3 linked regions of the Desulfitobacterium hafniense DCB-2 genome follow. The protein of the gene in region 3 interacts with the protein of the main gene of each other region in a pairwise test. Links are inferred from orthologs where the notes say so. Each region holds a gene or a part of one and is shown on either strand. Other genes may lie near its edges. The genes, in order: DHAF_RS11355, DHAF_RS06985 and ndk.

Evidence for each region.
Region 1: the proteins of ndk (region 3) and DHAF_RS11355 interact in binary tests that used the Escherichia coli proteins (3 or more experiments, as listed by UniProt). The link is inferred for Desulfitobacterium hafniense DCB-2 from one-to-one orthologs.
Region 2: the proteins of ndk (region 3) and DHAF_RS06985 interact in binary tests that used the Escherichia coli proteins (3 or more experiments, as listed by UniProt). The link is inferred for Desulfitobacterium hafniense DCB-2 from one-to-one orthologs.

The regions. Positions count from the first base shown.
Region 1 is NC_011830.1:2,468,915-2,475,088, reverse strand. What follows is about bases 2,222-5,123. They hold DHAF_RS11355 (uracil-DNA glycosylase), read left to right. Parts: upstream 2,222-3,287; coding sequence 3,288-3,959; downstream 3,960-5,123. Other genes in these bases: DHAF_RS11345 (response regulator transcription factor), read left to right, coding at 4,668-5,123; DHAF_RS11350 (DUF2680 domain-containing protein), read right to left, coding at 4,058-4,510; DHAF_RS11360 (IS4-like element ISDha2 family transposase), read right to left, coding at 2,222-2,994. Also shown: DHAF_RS11365 (ABC transporter substrate binding protein), read right to left, coding at 1-1,559; more of DHAF_RS11360, read right to left, coding at 1,750-2,221; more of DHAF_RS11345, read left to right, coding at 5,124-5,363; DHAF_RS11340 (HAMP domain-containing sensor histidine kinase), read left to right, coding at 5,353-6,174. UniProt on the Escherichia coli protein: Excises uracil residues from the DNA which can arise as a result of misincorporation of dUMP residues by DNA polymerase or due to deamination of cytosine.
Region 2 is NC_011830.1:1,499,437-1,505,495, reverse strand. Bases 2,135-4,921 are described here. They hold DHAF_RS06985 (5-formyltetrahydrofolate cyclo-ligase), read right to left. Parts: upstream 3,936-4,921; coding sequence 3,333-3,935; downstream 2,135-3,332. Other genes in these bases: DHAF_RS06980 (LysO family transporter), read right to left, coding at 4,079-4,921; nuoE (NADH-quinone oxidoreductase subunit NuoE), read right to left, coding at 2,822-3,304; nuoF (NADH-quinone oxidoreductase subunit NuoF), read right to left, coding at 2,135-2,810. Also shown: more of nuoF, read right to left, coding at 1,017-2,134; more of DHAF_RS06980, read right to left, coding at 4,922-5,005; tRNA (adenosine(37)-N6)-threonylcarbamoyltransferase complex transferase subunit TsaD, read right to left, coding at 5,538-6,059. UniProt on the Escherichia coli protein: Involved in the removal of 5-formyltetrahydrofolate.
Region 3 is NC_011830.1:151,661-157,746, reverse strand. The notes cover bases 1,261-4,074. They hold ndk (nucleoside-diphosphate kinase), read right to left. Parts: upstream 2,986-4,074; coding sequence 2,536-2,985; downstream 1,261-2,535. Other genes in these bases: ftsH (ATP-dependent zinc metalloprotease FtsH), read right to left, coding at 2,997-4,074; DHAF_RS00755 (DUF881 domain-containing protein), read right to left, coding at 1,739-2,449; DHAF_RS00760 (DUF881 domain-containing protein), read right to left, coding at 1,261-1,739. Also shown: DHAF_RS00765 (formate--tetrahydrofolate ligase), read right to left, coding at 1-864; more of DHAF_RS00760, read right to left, coding at 1,047-1,260; more of ftsH, read right to left, coding at 4,075-4,970; tRNA lysidine(34) synthetase TilS, read right to left, coding at 5,113-6,086. UniProt on the Escherichia coli protein: Major role in the synthesis of nucleoside triphosphates other than ATP. The ATP gamma phosphate is transferred to the NDP beta phosphate via a ping-pong mechanism, using a phosphorylated active-site intermediate.

The sequences.
Region 1 (6,174 bases), 2.3 Mb from region 3 along the record:
GCTTTGATCCACCGGGATGGCTTGGCACTGGACTTCACCGGAAACTCAACCTTGATCTCACTCTTTTCCCCGTTCAAATAAGCGGCAATTTCTTCATTAAGCAATTGGACAATCTTTTCATTAAGGTATTTGTCCATAAGCTGATCAACCGGCTCATGCCACGGAAATGGACGGGAAAGCCAGTTTTCAAAGTTCCGGGAGAAATAGATGCTCCGATTGCTCAGATTAAGCTCCCAGACGACGCTATTGGTACTGTTAATAGCATGCTCATATTTTTGATTGAGAAGTTCAATTCTCCGGACGTTCTCTTCAATAAGCCGGTATTGATGGCGAAGTTCTTCTTCAGTAGCTGCCAATTCTTCATAAGTGGCTGAGAGTTCTTCATTGCTCTCCCTTAATTTCCGCTGCATGGTACGGTGTTTAAGACTATCCATCCCCATCAAGGTGCTGATGATTAACATAATAAACAAAGCTGCAAATACACCCAAAAGCAGCTTCATGTTCTGTTCAAAATAGCTGCTCTTTTTATTGAGCAAAAGGGCGTCATGAGGGAGCAGACTTTCCGGAATATCAAAATGCTGGACCATTTGATAATCAAAGATCGTATAATAAGGGCTCTCGTTCATCATGGGCAGGTCCTGGACAGGAGTTCCCTGCAGCAGCTGAAAAACCATTCCTCCGGCTCTCTTCCCGGTCTCCCGGTAGGATACCTGAACCCCTCCCAAAAACCCTTGACCCACCCCGCCGCTGGTCGCCCGATACACCGGAACCTGGGTATTGGCACTGATAAAGGCTGCCGCTTCATCAATGGTAAGATCAAGCCCTGCCTGGTCTTTATACATACTGCCTAAAAATAAGATAATAGTATCATCCTGGATCTCCTGCAGGATATCGGCCATTTCCTCAGTGGTATGTTCAGAAATACTAATATCTTCAAAACGCAGACTGGGATAAAACCCTACCGCTCCATAAAATTGATCCTTCTCTCCCCTGCCGGTGATGCTGCCTTCCACCAGGCCGACAACCCGCTGGACATTGGAATTGAATTTCAGAGCCAGCTCTATGTTCTCCTTAATGGGGACACTTTCCACAATACCGGTCATGTAAGGATTGCAGGCTGCCTCTTCCGCCCGGTTCACATCATTAATACCTAAAAAAACAATAGGGAGCTCGTCAAAAAGCTCCTTCTGATAGGCCATAGCAAAATCAAGAGCTCGATCATCCCCTACAATGATAGCATCATAAGGTTGAAGGTTATCCAGTTTGTAGCGCAGAGCAGTAAAGAAATTATCGATATTTTCCTGAGTATCAAACCGTTTGGTATCCATGTATTCGATATCCAGCAGAATATTATGCGGATCCAAAGCCTGGTGAATCCCGGCGATTTGCTCCGGTACGGTTGCAAAGCTTTCCGAGTAGGAACTAATGAATAAGACCCGCTGGTTCGTTTGTGCTTGAATTAATAATGGCTTTTGCCCAATAAATAAAATTATCAAGGCAATCAGGATGATAAGGAGCTTTTTCATTAAGTTATGAGTGCTAATAATTCCCATCCGCATGCCTCCTCTTAGTTATTTATCAGTAGCGTTGCATTAAATTAAGATGGTTACTGTCAAGGGAAAATTCGCCTCAGGTCTCCTTCAATTATTTATCATAATTGGTGTATACAACCATCCGAGTTTACTCCCCTCAGTCCAAAGAAAGACCAGGCAACAGATAGCCCTTTTCCACATTTTTACACATATTATCTCACAGAATCACAGGGTCATATATCAAGTCATTTAACCATCCTGTGTCTTCCTCAGTGATGATGTAATGCTCTGTCATTTGGTAGATCTTTTCATGGTTAATCCTTTTGGCAGCTTTCCTTCTTCGTCGTCGGAGTTTTTCTAAAAACTCCTCATAGCTCTCAAAGAGACAGGTAATCAGTAGTCTTTGCAAGGTGAGCAAGTCTCTTGGATATTCCACTTCAAGTTTAAGCAGCATTAAAGAACAATAAGTCATCAGTGCTAATAGAATTTGGTTGGTTACTGCGGTTTCGCTTGTACCGTAAAAGTGTTTAATTTGAGCGTGCTGCTTGAGCCATTTAAAGAACAATTCAATCTGCCAGCGATAACGATAGATCTCACCCAGTTCTTCGGCACTTAGTTCAAAATCATTGGTCAAGATCGTAAAGGGTTCGTTGATGGTATCATCTATGGTCACTTCCCGGAGGGTATGCTTCATTTTTCGGGAACCTGTTCCTAGGATGATATCCACGTCTTCCTCGATAATCCCATCTTCTTCTACGGGACGCTCAACGCCTGTAAACTCCATGATTGCGTTGTTTTTGAGACGAGTAACAAAGCGTATCCCTTTTTCGCAGTAATCATCAAATAGCTCGTAGTCCACATAACCTCGATCAAAAATATTGAGGGCATCCTTATCTTCAACAATAAGTTCATCCAGCTTCTTGCGATCGGCTATTTTGGCTGGGGTAATGACCACTTCATCGGGTAGAGCTATTCCATCAAAGCTTAAGCGTAGATGTATTTTTACACCGGCTTTGCTCTTTCTGAACACGGCCCAGGGATAACGGGAAAGGCATAGGCTGATAGTCGATGCGTCAATCATGTACAATTTACCGAGTTGCTGCCGAATCTTCCCATACCCTTGCTTTTGAGCTACTTTGTGTAAAGTGCGCCTAAAGAGCATTTCCGAAACCTTAGTAGGCAAAGTCTTTAACCTTCGAGAAATCTGACTGTGACTAATGCTCTTTAAACCGATGGCTTGACCAAGATTGTCACTTAGAACGCTCGTACTGATCTTTCGTAAAGCTCTGTATTCTTGAAGTTGTGCGTTACTAATGAGGAGAGTGAGTTGATTTGTCTTTAGTTTTTGGGTCCTGCGATCGAGGTCTGGGACCTGCTGATGGATATCTTTCCATAAATCTTTTGAAAAAAGCGGCTGAAAGGCTTGCATAAATGTGGAATGCGTAGTATCCTTGTCCTGCATTTTAAATCTCCTTATAATTTGAGATTTGGGCAAGGACTACCCTATCTCTTATTATAAGGATTTTTTATGTGTATTTACAGTGATAATCAGGAATATACGCTGATTTCGGGTCTATTTGCTTAAATTTAGCTAAATTTGAGCTTTGACATTTTTGTTGTTAGCTTTATGCAACGCTACTGGTTATTTATACACTATTTTCAGACTATACTCAATTAGCTTTTCGAACAAATTTAACAAAAAACCATAAAACAATCGTATCCTAGGCTATGGTATAATAAACAAGGGTGATAAAGATGCAAATATTAAAAAATGATTGGCATGAATTATTAAAGGATGAGTTTGAACAGGAATATTATCAACAACTGAGAAAGCATTTAATACAAGAATACCGGACACGAACCATCTATCCTGATATGTATGATATTTTTAACGCACTACATTTTACTTCTTATCAAGATGTCAAAGTGGTCATTCTTGGGCAAGACCCCTACCATGGCCCGAACCAAGCCCATGGCCTGAGCTTTTCTGTCAAACCCGGTGTACCTGCTCCACCTTCTTTACAGAATATCTTTAAAGAATTGCAGAGTGACCTGGGCTGCCGAATCCCCAACCATGGCTACCTCAAGAAATGGGCAGAGCAGGGTGTTTTGCTCCTGAACACCTCTCTGACGGTTCGCGCCGGTCAAGCCAACTCCCATGCTCAGATCGGCTGGCATCAATTTACAGATAAAGTGATCGCGGCCCTGAGTCAGCGCCAGGACCCTGTGGTGTTTATCCTTTGGGGGAAAAATGCCCAGGCTAAACAAAGTATCATCGGCTCTCAGCATTTCATCATAAAATCTGTACATCCCAGCCCACTTTCCGCCCATGCCGGATTTTTTGGCAGCAAGCCTTTCTCCAAAGCCAATAATTTTTTAGTGTCCCAGGGTAAAGAACCTATTGATTGGCAGATTGAAGATATCTGATCCGCTCCTGGGCTCGGCAAATGTTACATTAAATTAAAGCAGGCTGTAAGGACCTATGCCCTTACAGCCTGCCTGTATAATGTGCCTTCCCGAAATGACTAGCGGGCTTGATTGTAGCCAAAGCCGCCGCAGCCGCCTTGACCACGGCCAAGCATACCGCCATTGCCGGCTCCCATCATTCCCCGTCCCCGGCCATAGCCATCCCCATAGCAATAAGCCTGATTCTCTTCCATGGCTGTGATCATCTGATCGGCTTGCTGCTGCGTCAAATTCCCGGATTCAACTCTTTGCGCCAAAGCATCTTTTCTCATTTCCAGAAGCTCTTTTTGGAATTCATCCAGTTTTCCGGCCTCATTGGCCATGACGCCTAAGCTTTTGCCTGTTTCATATTGTTCAGTCAGGACACTTTCCACTGTTTTTCCAGTGATTCCGGCTAAAGCCTCCACAGGGTTGTTATAGGCAGAGGCAGCCAGGACCGTTGAGGAAGATGCCCCTACTCCGAGCACAATGGCTCCAATCAAGATTGCTTTTTTGAACTTTTTCATAGTCATACCTCCTGTTTTTTTAATACTGAACCTTTGCTTATAGAGTAATCAAAAAGTATGACAGAACTATGTCTTTTCCGAGTTAAAACCATTGTATTTTTGTCACACGAGTTTTTGCAATACTATGGTAAAATAGGCTAAAGAATACTAGGGAGAGAATGTTATGTTAACTCTATTGATTGCCGATGATAATAAACAAATTACATCGATCTTAGAAGAATATGCGAAAAAAGAAGGCTATCAGCCTCATATAGCCTGGGATGGCTGCGCAGCTCTGGAACTTTTTCAGCAGCTTCAACCCGATCTGGTCTTATTGGATGTAATGATGCCTAAAGTTGATGGTTTTGAAGTCTGCCGGGAAATTCGTAAAACTTCCAACGTCCCCATCATCATGATTACTGCTCGGGGGGAGGATTTTGAAAGGATCATGGGGCTGGATATCGGGGCGGATGATTATATCGTCAAGCCCTTTTCCCCCGGCGAAGTGATGGCGAGAATCCGCGCCATTCTGCGCAGAATCAGTCAAAACGACGAGGAGAAAAAACAAATCCTGTCTTATGCTAACCTGATGATCAATCTGGATGACTATCTTGTGACCATTGATCAATGCCCGGTCTCCTTAACCAAGAAAGAGATCGAAATCCTCTGGACTCTGGCAACGAATCACAACAGAGTGTTCTCCCGGGATAATCTGCTCAACAGCGTATGGGGCTATGATTACTTTGGCGATATCCGTACCGTGGATTCCCATATTAAACGTTTGCGTTCCAAACTGGATTCCTTCCCCCATGAACAATGGGAGATTAAGACCATTTGGGGTGTAGGCTATAAATTCGGGGAGAAAACCAATGAAGAATAAAATCGCCCTTAAACTCACCCTGTATTTTTCCCTGAGTCTGCTCTTGTTCTCCCTTATTATCGGCAGTGTGTTTATGACCCTGTTCAAGAATCAGACGGTTCAGCTGCACAAGGTTGACATGGAAAAACGGGCAACCTCTATTGCCGGAACACTCTCAACCTTAATCAGCAACTCCAATGCCGCCGCTACCCAAGGCAACGAAGCCGGAGGAACAAACGGCATGAACAGCGCAAACCGTATGGGGGGCATGATGCACGGTATGGGCATGGGTGGTATGGGCGGCATGATGTACGGCATGGGAGGATACAGCTCTTACCTCCAATTCCTTGACGAAATCGCTATGGCCGATGTCTGGCTCGTGGATGAAACCCTCCAACTGATGACCATTGGCCATATGACCAACCGCCAGATCAACTATGCCGATTTACCGGCGGACGCCGACCAGGTCGTCAAAGAAGTGTTTCAGGGCAACACCACATTCAGCGAAGGCTTCAGTTCCCTTCTCAATACCCCGACCTTGACTGTGGGAGCCCCCATCAAAGCCGGGGAAAAAGTGGTCGGTGCCTTGCTTCTCCATTCCCCTATCCAGGGAACCAAGGAAGCGCTGCAGCAGGGGGCAGGGATTCTGGCCATGAGTATCACCGTCGCTCTCCTCTTATCCCTTCTCCTTTCCATTGTCCTGGCATATACTTTTACCAAACCTTTGAACCGCATGAAAAACTCCACCCTCCAACTGGCTAAGGGAGATTACCTGGCCAAGACCGGGGTTCAGCAAGAAGATGAAATCGGAGAACTGGCTTCGGCCATCGAT
Region 2 (6,059 bases), 1.3 Mb from region 3 along the record:
CATCAGGTAATTTTCTTCATTGGTACAGCGGGCTGAACTGAGTGCTGCAAAAGAATCTGGCCCATAATCCTCTTTAATCTGGGAGAACTTTGCGGCAATTAAATCAAGGGCTTCATCCCAGCCTGCCGGGACGAATTCTCCATCCTTTTTAATCAAGGGAGTGGTCAGGCGCTGAGGGCTGTGGATCAAATCCATGCCAAAACGGCCCTTGACACAAAGGGCTTTACCGTTCACCGGTGACTCCGGATTGGAGGTTACCCCGATCACTTTGCCATTGCTGACATTCAGGTCAAAATTACAGCCTGTGCCGCAGAAAGGGCAGGTGGTCTGTACTTTTTCGATGTTCCAGGCCCGAGCCTGGCCGACCATCTTTTTCTCCACCAAGGCTCCCACTGGGCAAACCGAAACACAGGAACCGCAGAAAACGCATTCCGATTCACTATAAGGAACATCAAAGGCCGGTCCCACCTGGGAGTCAAACCCCCGTTTAAAGAAATCCAACACACTTCGCCCCTGAATCTCTTCACAGGCCCGCACACATTTGCCGCAGAGAATGCATTTATTCGGATCTCTGAGAATAAAGGGGTTGCTGTCATCAAGGGGCAGCTCACGCCGTTCTCCCCGGTAATCTTCGCCAGTCACACCATATTCATAGGCATACTGAGCCAGCGCACAGTCTCCCATTTTCTGACAGGTCATGCAATCCAAAGGGTGGTTCGCCACTAAGAGCTCCAGAATCACCTTGCGGGACTTGCGCACCTTTGGTGTCTGGGTCTTCACAACCATCCCCTGGGTCACCTGGGTAACGCAGGAAGGCGGCAGATTGCGCATACCTGCGATCTCAACAATACAGAGACGGCAAGCTCCGGCATTGGTGAGTTCCGGATCCTGGCAAAGGGTTGGAATCGGAATATCGTACATACGGCATGCTTCCAAGACCGTGCTCCCTTTGGGTACGACAACTTCTTTTTCGTCAATAGTTAAGTTAAGCCATTCCACTAAATCCACTCCTCCTTCTAGGCCCGGATAACCGCGCCAAATTTGCAGGAATCCATACAACTTCCACAGCGGATACATCTTTCCCCATCGATCACATAGGGGGTATTCTTATTGCCGCTGATACAGTTAGCCGGGCAATTTCTGGCACATAGTCCGCATTTTTTGCATTTTTCGGCATCGATAGAGTAGGTCAGAAGTTCACTGCAGACTCCGGCCCGGCATTTTTTGGCGTGGATATGCTCTTCAAATTCTTCCCGGAAATACTTTAAGGTAGCCAGGATAGGGTTGGGCGCATTCTGACCTAAGCCGCACAGTGAAGTTTCCTTAACTGTATAGGCCAGGGTTTCCAGTTTTTCAATATCATCCTCCCGGCCTTCACCACGGGTGATGCGATCGAGAATCTCCCACATCCGTTTATTCCCTTCACGGCAGGGGGTACATTTTCCGCAGGACTCACTCTGGGAAAAGTTCAGAAAAAAGCGGGCAATATCCACCATACAAGTGGTTTCGTCCATAATAACCAGACCACCGGAACCTACCATAGCACCGGCCTTAGTTAAGGTATCATAATCTACAGGAAGATCCAGCATATCTTCCGGCAGGCACCCCCCTGAGGGACCGCCGATCTGGACTGCCTTGAACTTTCCACCATCTTTAATGCCGCCGCCGATATCAAAGATAATATCTCTTAAGGGCATTCCCATGGGGACTTCAACCAGCCCTGTGTTATTAACCTTACCTGTTAGCGCAAAAATTTTGGTCCCCTTGCTCTTCTCCGTTCCGTACTGGGCATACCATTGGGCTCCGTTTCTCAAGATATGAGGAATATTGGACCAGGTCTCAACATTATTGATATTGGTAGGCTTACCCCATAATCCGCTTTGGGCCGGGAAAGGAGGCCGCACACGGGGCATGCCGCGTTTGCCCTCGATAGATGCCATCAAAGCGGTTTCCTCACCGCAGACAAAGGCTCCGGCTCCGGCGTTGATTTTCAAATGAAAATTAAATCCGGAACCCAGGATGTTATTCCCTAAGAATCCCGCTTCTTCGGCTTGTTTGATGGCAATTTGCAGGTTCTTGATCGCCAGAGGGTACTCTGCTCGACAATAAACATAGCCCTCATCAGCACCAATGGCATAAGCGCCGATCAGCATACCTTCAATGATCGCGTGAGGATCTCCCTCGAGAAGACCGCGATCCATAAACGCACCCGGATCTCCTTCGTCAGCGTTGCAAATCACATATTTTTTATCGGATGGGGTAGCCCTGCATAAGCTCCATTTCAGACCGGTTGAGAAACCGGCCCCTCCCCGGCCACGCAAGCCGGATTCCTTGACCTCTTCGACAATGGCCTCCGGGTCCATCGTAAGGGCTTTTTTCAAGCCTTCATAGCCTTTGTGAGCCAGATAGTCATCGAGCTTGGTGGGATCGATAAATCCACAATTTTTAAGAGCAATACGAGTTTGCTTAGCAAAAAAACTAATATCCTCATAACTTAAAGCAGGTTCCCCCGACTGGGGATCCACATAGAACAGGCGCTCCACTTTTTCCCCTTGAGCTAATTCCTTCTCTACCAGCTCCGGAATATCTTCCGGCTGAATTCTCCGGTAGAATCTTTGCGCAGGTTCAATAACTAAAGTCGGCCCTTGCTCACAAAAACCACGGCAACCCGTGGCAATGAGCTCCACATCTTTTGCTAACCCTCGACGTTCTATCTCCACGTTAATTAAGTCGATGATTGTATTAGCTCCTGAAGAGATACAGCCTGTACCTGCACAGATAAAAACCTGTTTTTTAGCTTCTGTGTTCATCCCTATTCCCCCTACTTATACTCTGCCAGGATTCCTGGGATTTGATCTGCATTCAATCTTCCGTGGACATTCCCATTAATGGACATAACGGGAGCTAATCCACAGGCCCCAATACAGTTGACGATCTCTAAAGTAAAGCGCCCGTCTTCCGTGGTCTGCCCATCCTTAATCTTTGTATCCTTCTCTATGGCTTCCAGAACTTTAGCGCCTCCTCGAACATGGCAGGCCGTGCCTAAGCAGACACTAATCACATTGCGCCCCATAGGGGTAAGGCGGAATTGAGCATAAAATGTAACAACTCCATAAACCTTAGCTGAAGGTATGCCCAGCCCCCTGCTGATGTGCTTGATCACATGTTCAGGCAAATACCCATAAAGCCCTTGCGCTTCCTGCAAAACAGGAATAAGCGCCCCTTTCTCCCGCTTATGATGAGCTAATATCTGCTCCAATTGCTCCTCTTTAGGATCAACTAACTCTTTACACTCCTCACACAAAATAGTTCTCCTCCCTTTTCCACTAAATTCAAAGCGTTTCCTTAAAACGCATGGCACCCTGTTCAGTGATCAACATATCTACCTTCTTATCGTAAACTTCAACGGGGATTCTGTCCACAATTTGGCAGTGAAAAGCGAGAGCAATCTTAGGCGTCCCTTCTCTCACCCTTTCGAAAAACCGATCATAATATCCGCCCCCATAGCCAAGGCGATTTCCCTGCCCATCAAAGGCGGCCCCAGGAACAAAGATACCGTCGATCTCCAAAGGATCTACCTCAGTGAGTTCTTGCTTTTTGGGCTCACGGATCCCCCACATTCCCGACTCAATATCTTTTGCCAAATCTCCGATAAGTGCCGGTATAAGCACCCCTTTAGGGGCACATCGCGGCAATACCAACCGCTTCCCCAAGTCCAGGACCTTCTGGGCTAGCTCAGTCGTCTCTACCTCATCACGGAAATTCATAAACAGCATGATAGTGCCTGCTTCCTGAAACTCACGGGTCTGAGTCACGATAGCCCGAATCCTTTGGCTTTTAGAAGCCCGTTCTTCCGGTGTCAACGCTGATCGCAGGGACAGTACATGTTCCCGCAATAACCGCTTCTCCTCAGACACCTTTCCATCCTCCTTCATATCCCCTGCTAAAACAAAAGCAGCTCTTCCATTTTATCGAAAATTCAGTCAATCCTACTAATGGATTCGTCAAAGATTAAAATATTCCTTCTCCAAACTTCGATAAAAATACTTTAACTGCTCACTATGCTTGCTAATTAAGGTTAACCCAAAACCAAAGGCACCAAAACAGGAACTAAAAGAGATAAAGAAAGACCGCTTATGATAGCTACTATACTGACACCTTTAGGTCCCACCGCCACCAAGAGAGGAAGTGTGGAGTCCATAGCTGTTGCCCCACTGGGAGCAACAAGAGCCAGCGGCCCAACTCTCCTGGCTAAAAAGGGGGCAAATATTATGGCTAAAACCTCTCTGAATATATTGCTCAAAAAAGCAATTGTACCCAAGGAGACTGAATGAAGGTCAGAGATCAAAACACCGGATAAGCTGTACCACCCAAACCCGGCACCAACTGCTCCCCCTTCGCGAAGGTTCCATCCAAAGCATAAACCTACCAGCATAGCCGCCGCAATACTGCCGAGCACCACACCCACAGGTGCTAAAAACACCTGCCAACCGACTTTGAGCATATGTCTCCAAATATCGCGATTCAACCCTAAATCAATACCTACCATAACCAAAGTAAAATCAAGGGCTAAGGTCGTAATGGTGGGCAAATATACCGTCCATACCTGAGGAAAAAAAATCATCCCTCCGAAAACTCCTGCGATAAACGCTCCAATAATTGTAAACGTCATACGGTAGGGATGAGTCGTCTCGGTGCTATCGACTTCCAGCTTATCCTGCTGTGGAACCATGCCCGCTTTCCCGATGAAAGCTCTTTCCAACAGCAGAACAGCCACTACACTTCCTATAATTGCCGCAACGGCAAATAGAAAGGCCTGCAACCCAAAGTTCCCCAGCTGGGAGAGAGTGTCCTGATCAACGCCAATACGCAAACCCATGGTTAATAAGAGAATCAATACCCCGATCATCATCCCCCGCCCCGCTTGATTCAAGACAGCCTTAGGCAATAAACGAAACCATCCCACAAAAGCTCCTGCTATGAGGCATACAAATAAAACCCACATGTTCGTTCTCCGTTCTTATAAATAAAATAAACCAGTAAAGCTTCCAATCATCTATAAGGGCTCTCCCTCATGGTATATGAAACTCTGTAAACACATGTTTCTATTTTATCTCGAACAAAGGGTAAAAGAAAAGCACTTTGTGATACTTTTCTATTTTTAAAGTTATCCCCATATCCATCCCCCTAAAAAACCCCTTGTTCCTAACTTATCCACATTATCCACAGGATCTGTGGGTAATTATGGACAATACTCTCTCATAGATCCAACACCTCTCAGCCCGCCAATATCAGTTAGTCACAGAGTTATCCACATTGTCCACAGAGTTAACTATCCACAGAACATATTATCCCTTGCAAAATTGCTTACCCGAATGTCCTACCGACTAGTGCGATAGTGCCTTTTCGACTGTCCTAACCTGTTGCGAGACCCCCGCATTACATATAGAGGCTGCTGCAAATTTCCAGGCGCTTGGAAATTTGCAGCAGCCTCGTCAACCTACTGACAGCGTTTAAACCAATTTTCTTCTATACTTTTAAGCCAAATTCAGTCCCGGTATAGCATTCAAATTCCAAGGAGCATAATCCTTATCCAAATAACGGTAATATCCGGCAGTCGCGATCATGGCCCCATTATCCGTACAGAGGATTGGGGGCGGGTAACTAAAAGCAATTCCTCTTTTTTGAGTTGCCTCAGTGAGGCGTTCCCTTAGCAGAGTATTAGCTGCTACTCCCCCGGCCAGAACCAGAGTGGGAGCTTTTGTCCTAGCCAAGGCCAGCAAGGTCTTACGCACCAAGACATCGACGATGGCCTCCTGAAAAGAAGCCGCCACATCGGCAACATTTACGGTCTCGCCCTTCATTCGTGCCGAATTCAAGGTATTGAGCACCGCCGACTTCACGCCGCTGAAGCTGAAGTCCAGACTGCCGGGCTCAAGCATTGCCCTGGGAAATTCGTAGGCATGTGGATTCCCTTCAAGGGCAGCCTTCTGAATATATGGTCCACCCGGATAACCCAGCCCTAAGGTCCGGGCCACCTTATCCAAAGCCTCTCCGGC
Region 3 (6,086 bases):
GGCCATTCTGGTAGCCACGACGCTGTTACAACCGTGAGCAATATTAGCAAAAGGACCGCCATGAATAAATACAGGAGTGTTCTCCAGGGTTTGAACTAAATTGGGCTTAATGGCATCCTTCATGAGCAGAGCCATGGCACCTTCAGCTTCCAGATCATGAGCGGTAATCGCCTTACCGTCATAAGTGTAAGCCACCACAATCCGACCGAAGCGTTCTTTCAGATCCATAAGATCCTTGGCTAAGCAGAGAATCGCCATAATTTCGGAAGCCACTGTGATATCAAAACCGTTTTCCCGGGGAATTCCTTCTGTGCGGCCGCCTAAACCAATCACAATTTTGCGTAAAGCCCGGTCATTCATATCCATGACCCGACGGAATACGATTTGGCGAGGGTCGATATTCAAAAGATTGCCTTGTTGTATATGATTATCTAAAAGTGCTGCCAATAAATTATGAGTCGAAGTAATAGCGTGGAAATCACCGGTAAAGTGGAGATTGATATCCTCCATCGGCACAACTTGAGCATATCCGCCCCCGGCTGCTCCACCCTTAACACCAAAGCAAGGACCCAGGGAAGGTTCACGCAAGGCAATCATGGCGTTTTTGCCAATCTTGGACATAGCTTGTCCTAAGCCAACGGTCGTCGTGGTTTTTCCTTCACCGGCAGGGGTAGGATTAATTGCAGTCACCAGGATGAGTTTAGCATCGGGTTTATCCTTGAGGCGTTCCCAAGCACTGAAGTTGACCTTGGCTTTGTATTTGCCATAAAGCTCAATCTCATCCTCCAGCAGATCTAACCCCTGAGCAATCTCCGTAATTGGTTTCATCGTTGCCTCTTGTGCAATTTCGATATCGGTTTTCAATTAAAATTCACTCCTTTTTCCACTCTTTCGTCTCGGACTATGAAAGTCCCTTTTCCAGATCCTTGAAAACTCCAGTCCAATTATACTAATTCGGCGAGAAGAGAAGATTCCCTGCTTGGATTAACAATAAATTTTTTGAAAATTATAAAATCTCGTTTAGAGAAAAAAATGCCAGGATAGACCTAAGATTCAGGGCTTTTTACAGGTGATACTCCTTTATAGGATGGAATTTGCACGGTTTTTCTGGACACGCTGACACTCATCCCTAATTGCTTTAACCGCTGGGCTTTCAATTGCGTAAAATAGTCCAGGAGCTGGTCCTGATTACCGATGGCGAGAATTTCATAAGGAACTCCTTCCGTACGGGTAATGGGGACCTGATTAATCAGCTTCGTGGAAGTCCCGCTCAGAACAATAGCTGAGGAGGCCACAACCCGCTGTCCGTTGACGCTAATTGCTTCCGCTCCGGCAAATTTTAAGGTATTGATTATTTCGAGCAAGTCCTCATTGCTCATCGGAAGCACGACTTTATGCTCCTGTTGCCGGTCATCAATGGTAATCACGATTCCCGGGCCTTGGACATTCACCGTACCTTCCATCATCCGATAGCGGTCCAACTCGGCGAGAAGAGCCGGGCTGGTTCCCCCTTGTGTTCGCGCTTCTTCCAACTGGGCTGTTAAAGCTGTGTGCTGCTCTTTGAGAAGCTTGTTTTCCTCTTGAGCTTCGGCCAGAAAATCTCTGGCGGAAGCGGCCCTTTGGGCCTGAATTTTCTCCAGTTCCAACACGCTTTTTTGAGTCTGCATCTGCAGCGTGAGTAAAAATCCTAAGACTAGGGCCACCAAAGTCAAGGGTATGGCCAGGGTACGCTTCTTCATTATTTCGCCTCCTTCATAGGTTCAGAGTAGCGAAATTGCTGAGCCTTGCCTGCCGGTATGACCAGGGGCTCCGTGGGCACCTCAAGTTTTCTTGTGATTCCATATTGTTCCTGATACTCACCTAAGCGATCCCAAAAATAAAAATTCAAAGAAGACTGCAAATAGTTGACATCCCCTACGGCTTCAATCACATAAGGAGGCATTTGGCGGGTCTGGCCAATCTGAATAAAGGCTCCGCTGCAGAAAATTTCTGTGTTGCCCGTAATCCGCTGCCCATTGACCGCGACGGCTTCAGCCCCTCCATGCCAGAGCAAATTGACAATTGTACGGATATATTCTTCGTGAATCACATAGTATTGGATATCCTCGTTGTTAATATCCCGATCCTGTGCATCGTCAAGCGTAATTCGAAGACCGGGTCCGGTGACCTTGGTCAGTCCGGCATTGCGTTTCGCTGTGTCCAGTTGTTCGAGTACGACTTTCGAGGCATTCTGGCCCGCTTGAAATTTAGACAAGTCTTCTTTAAGTTTGCTAATATCATTTTTCAATTGCTCGTTTTCCTGGCCGATTTGAATAAGTGAAGCTAGGGTTGTATCTGTTCTCGCAGTGGATCCTGCCGCCCCTGTAGTTTTCAATAAGGATATGAAGAGAATGCCTAAAATCAGGCTGGCCACCGTAAGCATCATTTTGCCGTTTTTCGGCAAGTTCATGGCTAATACACCTCTAACTCTTATCAAGAATTATTTTTTGAAAAAGGACACCGAAGTCGGTGCCCTTTTTCAATTTACTCTCTATTTTACTCGCTAAGCCACTCTTCTCCAGCTTTGCGATAATCACAAAGCTCTTCGGGTCTAAAATAGAGGGCAATCTCCCGTTCTGCACTGGCTACAGAATCTGAGCCATGAATCACATTGCGGCTGATATCCATGCCAAAGCTGCCGCGGATCGAGCCGGGATTGGCATTGGCAGGGTTGGTGGCTCCCATCAGTTCCCGAGCCAGAGCCACGACATTTTTGCCTTCCCAAACCATAGCCACCACCGGAGAAGACATAATATATTGAACCGTGGGCTCAAAAAAGCTTTTCCCTTTGTGCTCGGCATAATGTTGCTCGGCCAAAGCCTGATCAACACTCATAAGCTTCATTCCTACCAGTTTGCACCCTTTTGCTTCAAAGCGTGCGATAATTTGCCCAACCAACCCCCGCTGTACAGCATCAGGCTTGAGCATGATGAAGGTCTTTTCCATAACATCCTCCCCTAGTCAATCTTATTTTTTTCTTCTTCTAAGGTTGACCCGCTCAATCCCTCGGCTTCCGTCCTGTCTTCTCCCTCCACGGAGGTCTCCCCTGTGGCGGGAAGAAGATCATCATGTTCCGTTGTATTATTTTCAGTCTCCGACGGCTCCGAGACTTGTGCGGTTTCCACTGGTTGATCAAAGCGGGCCATCAGCTCGGCAAATTCCTTGGCTTCGATGGTTTCTTTCTCCATCAAAGTCTGGGCAATCGCGTTAAGCTTATGCATGTTCTCCTGAATAATGGTCTGCGCCTTCAAATAGCATTCATCGATCATCCGGCGCGCTTCTTTATCGATGGAGTAAGCCACCGCTTCACTATAATTGCGATCCCGGGCAATATCCCGGCCCAGGAACACCTGACCTTCCTTCTGTCCAAAGGTAAGGGGTCCCAGCTCCTCGGACATTCCCAGTTCAGTAATCATCTTGCGGACAAGACCGGTAGCCCGCTCCAAGTCATTGGAGGCTCCGGTGCTGATCTCATGGAGAACCAGGGCTTCTGCCACCCGCCCCCCTAAGAGCATGGTGACCTGATCCAACAAATGAGACTTTGTCATATAGTTGCGATCTTCCTTAGGCAGGAGCAGGGTATACCCGCCGGCCCGTCCCCGGGGAATAATGGACACCTTGTGCAAGGGATCCGTATGGGTCAGCATTTCTCCCACTAAAGCATGACCTGCTTCGTGATAAGAAACCAATTTCTTTTCATAGTCACTGATGACCCGGGCCTTTTTCTCCGGTCCGGCGATAACCCGTTCCACAGAATCCTCCAGAGCATTCATTTTAATCTCTTTTTCATTGCGGCGAGCAGACAGCAGGGCCGCTTCATTGACAAGGTTGGCCAGATCCGCTCCGGTAAATCCCGGCGTGCGGCGGGCTAAGACATCCAGCTCCACATCGTTGTGCATGGGTTTGCCTTTAACATGGACTTTTAAGATTTCCTCGCGGCCTTTGACATCGGGAACATCCACCACTACTTGGCGGTCGAAACGCCCCGGCCGCAACAAGGCGGGGTCGAGAATATCAGGGCGGTTGGTGGCCGCGATAATGATGATGCCTTCATTCCCATTAAAACCATCCATCTCAACGAGCAGCTGGTTCAGGGTTTGCTCCCGCTCATCATGACCGCCCCCCAGACCGGCGCCTCTTTGCCGGCCTACCGCGTCGATCTCGTCGATAAACACGATGCAAGGGGCATTCTTTTTGGCTTGTTCAAATAAATCACGCACCCGGGATGCTCCCACCCCGACGAACATCTCTACAAAGTCCGAGCCGCTGATACTGAAGAAGGGAACCCCCGCTTCTCCTGCCACAGCCCGGGCCAAAAGAGTCTTACCGGTTCCGGGAGGGCCAAAGAGCAGCACTCCTTTGGGAATTTTAGCTCCCAACTCATTAAATTTCTTAGGGAACTTGAGGAATTCCACAACTTCTTCAAGCTCTTCCTTCACCTCGTCGGCTCCCGCCACATCGGCAAAGGTCACCTTTTTCTTTTCATCCGTCACCAGTTTAGCCCGGCTTTTCCCGAACTGCATGACCCGGTTGCCGCCCCCTTGGCTCTGCTGCATCATAAAGAAGATAAAGCCGCCGATTAACAGGAAAGGCAGTACCGTGGTGATCAAACCGGCCCACCAAGGAGTGGTGACCGGCGGATTGACCCGCACGTTAACTTTATGCTCGTTCATTTGCGCAGACAGATCAACATCCTTTGCTTCACCGAGCACTACATATTGCTGACCGTCTTTGGTTTTAACTTCATAGGTATTGACATTATCATCGGTACTGATTACAACTTCTTCAACCTGACCCGTAACCACCGCCTCATAAAATTTGGTGTAATCCATATCCAAGGGCTGAGTCGCCGGTGGGTTGGCAAATCTTATGAGCATAATCGCAATGAGAATAATCAGTAAATAAACAGCAGCGTTTTTGAAAAATTTCAAACGTCTGGTCCTCCCCTCTTCTGGAAAAAAATGTCCCATCATACAAAGACAATATTACATATTATACCACGAAAAAGCCCCTTTTACAACGAACCCAGCCTTTCTTCTTCCTTCCCTTTTCGTGATTCATCCATTGCCGGCTTCAGCATTTGATAAGAACGCCGACAGCTCCCTTTCCCTGTTCAATGGGATAGCGATCTCCCCTCTTCACTCCGGGTATCCAGAGAATTTCATTGCCCATGGCCAGGAGAGGAATCACCGGTCGGTGCTTAGCCGGAACTTTGGCATCCTGGAAGACTTTTTTCAGGGATTTATGCCCTAATCCTGCAATCCACAGGCAGTCTCCCTCCTGCCGATACCGCCATTGCAGCTTTTCACTGTTTCGTATCAAGCCTGGCCCGTCGAAAAAGACTTTATCCACACATTGGCCCGGGTAATCATTGTCTTCTGCTTCTTTCTCCAGGCAGAAAAGACCAACCAGCCAATTCACCCCCGCCTCATCCCGCCAGGGGAGCCACTCACCCCAATGGGCGCCGACAGGCAAAGAGGGCAATAAGATATCCGGGGATTCATTAATAGACTGCCCCCAGTCCGCCCTTTGAAACCATACCCCTTGATAATCTATCCCAATGTTCAGCCCCGGCAGATCCTGGCTCCAGCCTACCTGGCCCTGGGAAGCCATCACCTGCTCCACATACTGAAAAGCTATTCCCCGGGGTTCTCCGGAAACCAGGGTGGCAGCTCTGCGAATCAATCGGGATAAAATAGCTTTGGGAAGTTCAAAGATTGTTCTGCGCAAACCCACCCTTTGCTCTGTGTCTAGGATGGCCCATCTCTTCCAGGCTGACTGGACTTCTTCTTCCAGGTATTCCTCATCCCAACGCAAAACTTCAGCCGTACGCCCTAAAGCCTCGATAATCTTAGGGTTATACTCCCGCTGAAGTTCCGGTAACAGCTGTAAGCGAATTTTATTCCTGACATAGATAGGTTCCTCATTAGAATGATCCAGGGCATAGGGTAACTTCTCATTTCGACAATATTCAAGGATATCCTCCTTGGTGACTGTAAGAAGTGGACGAATCAGCTTACCTTTTTGCGGATAAATTCCTGCCAATC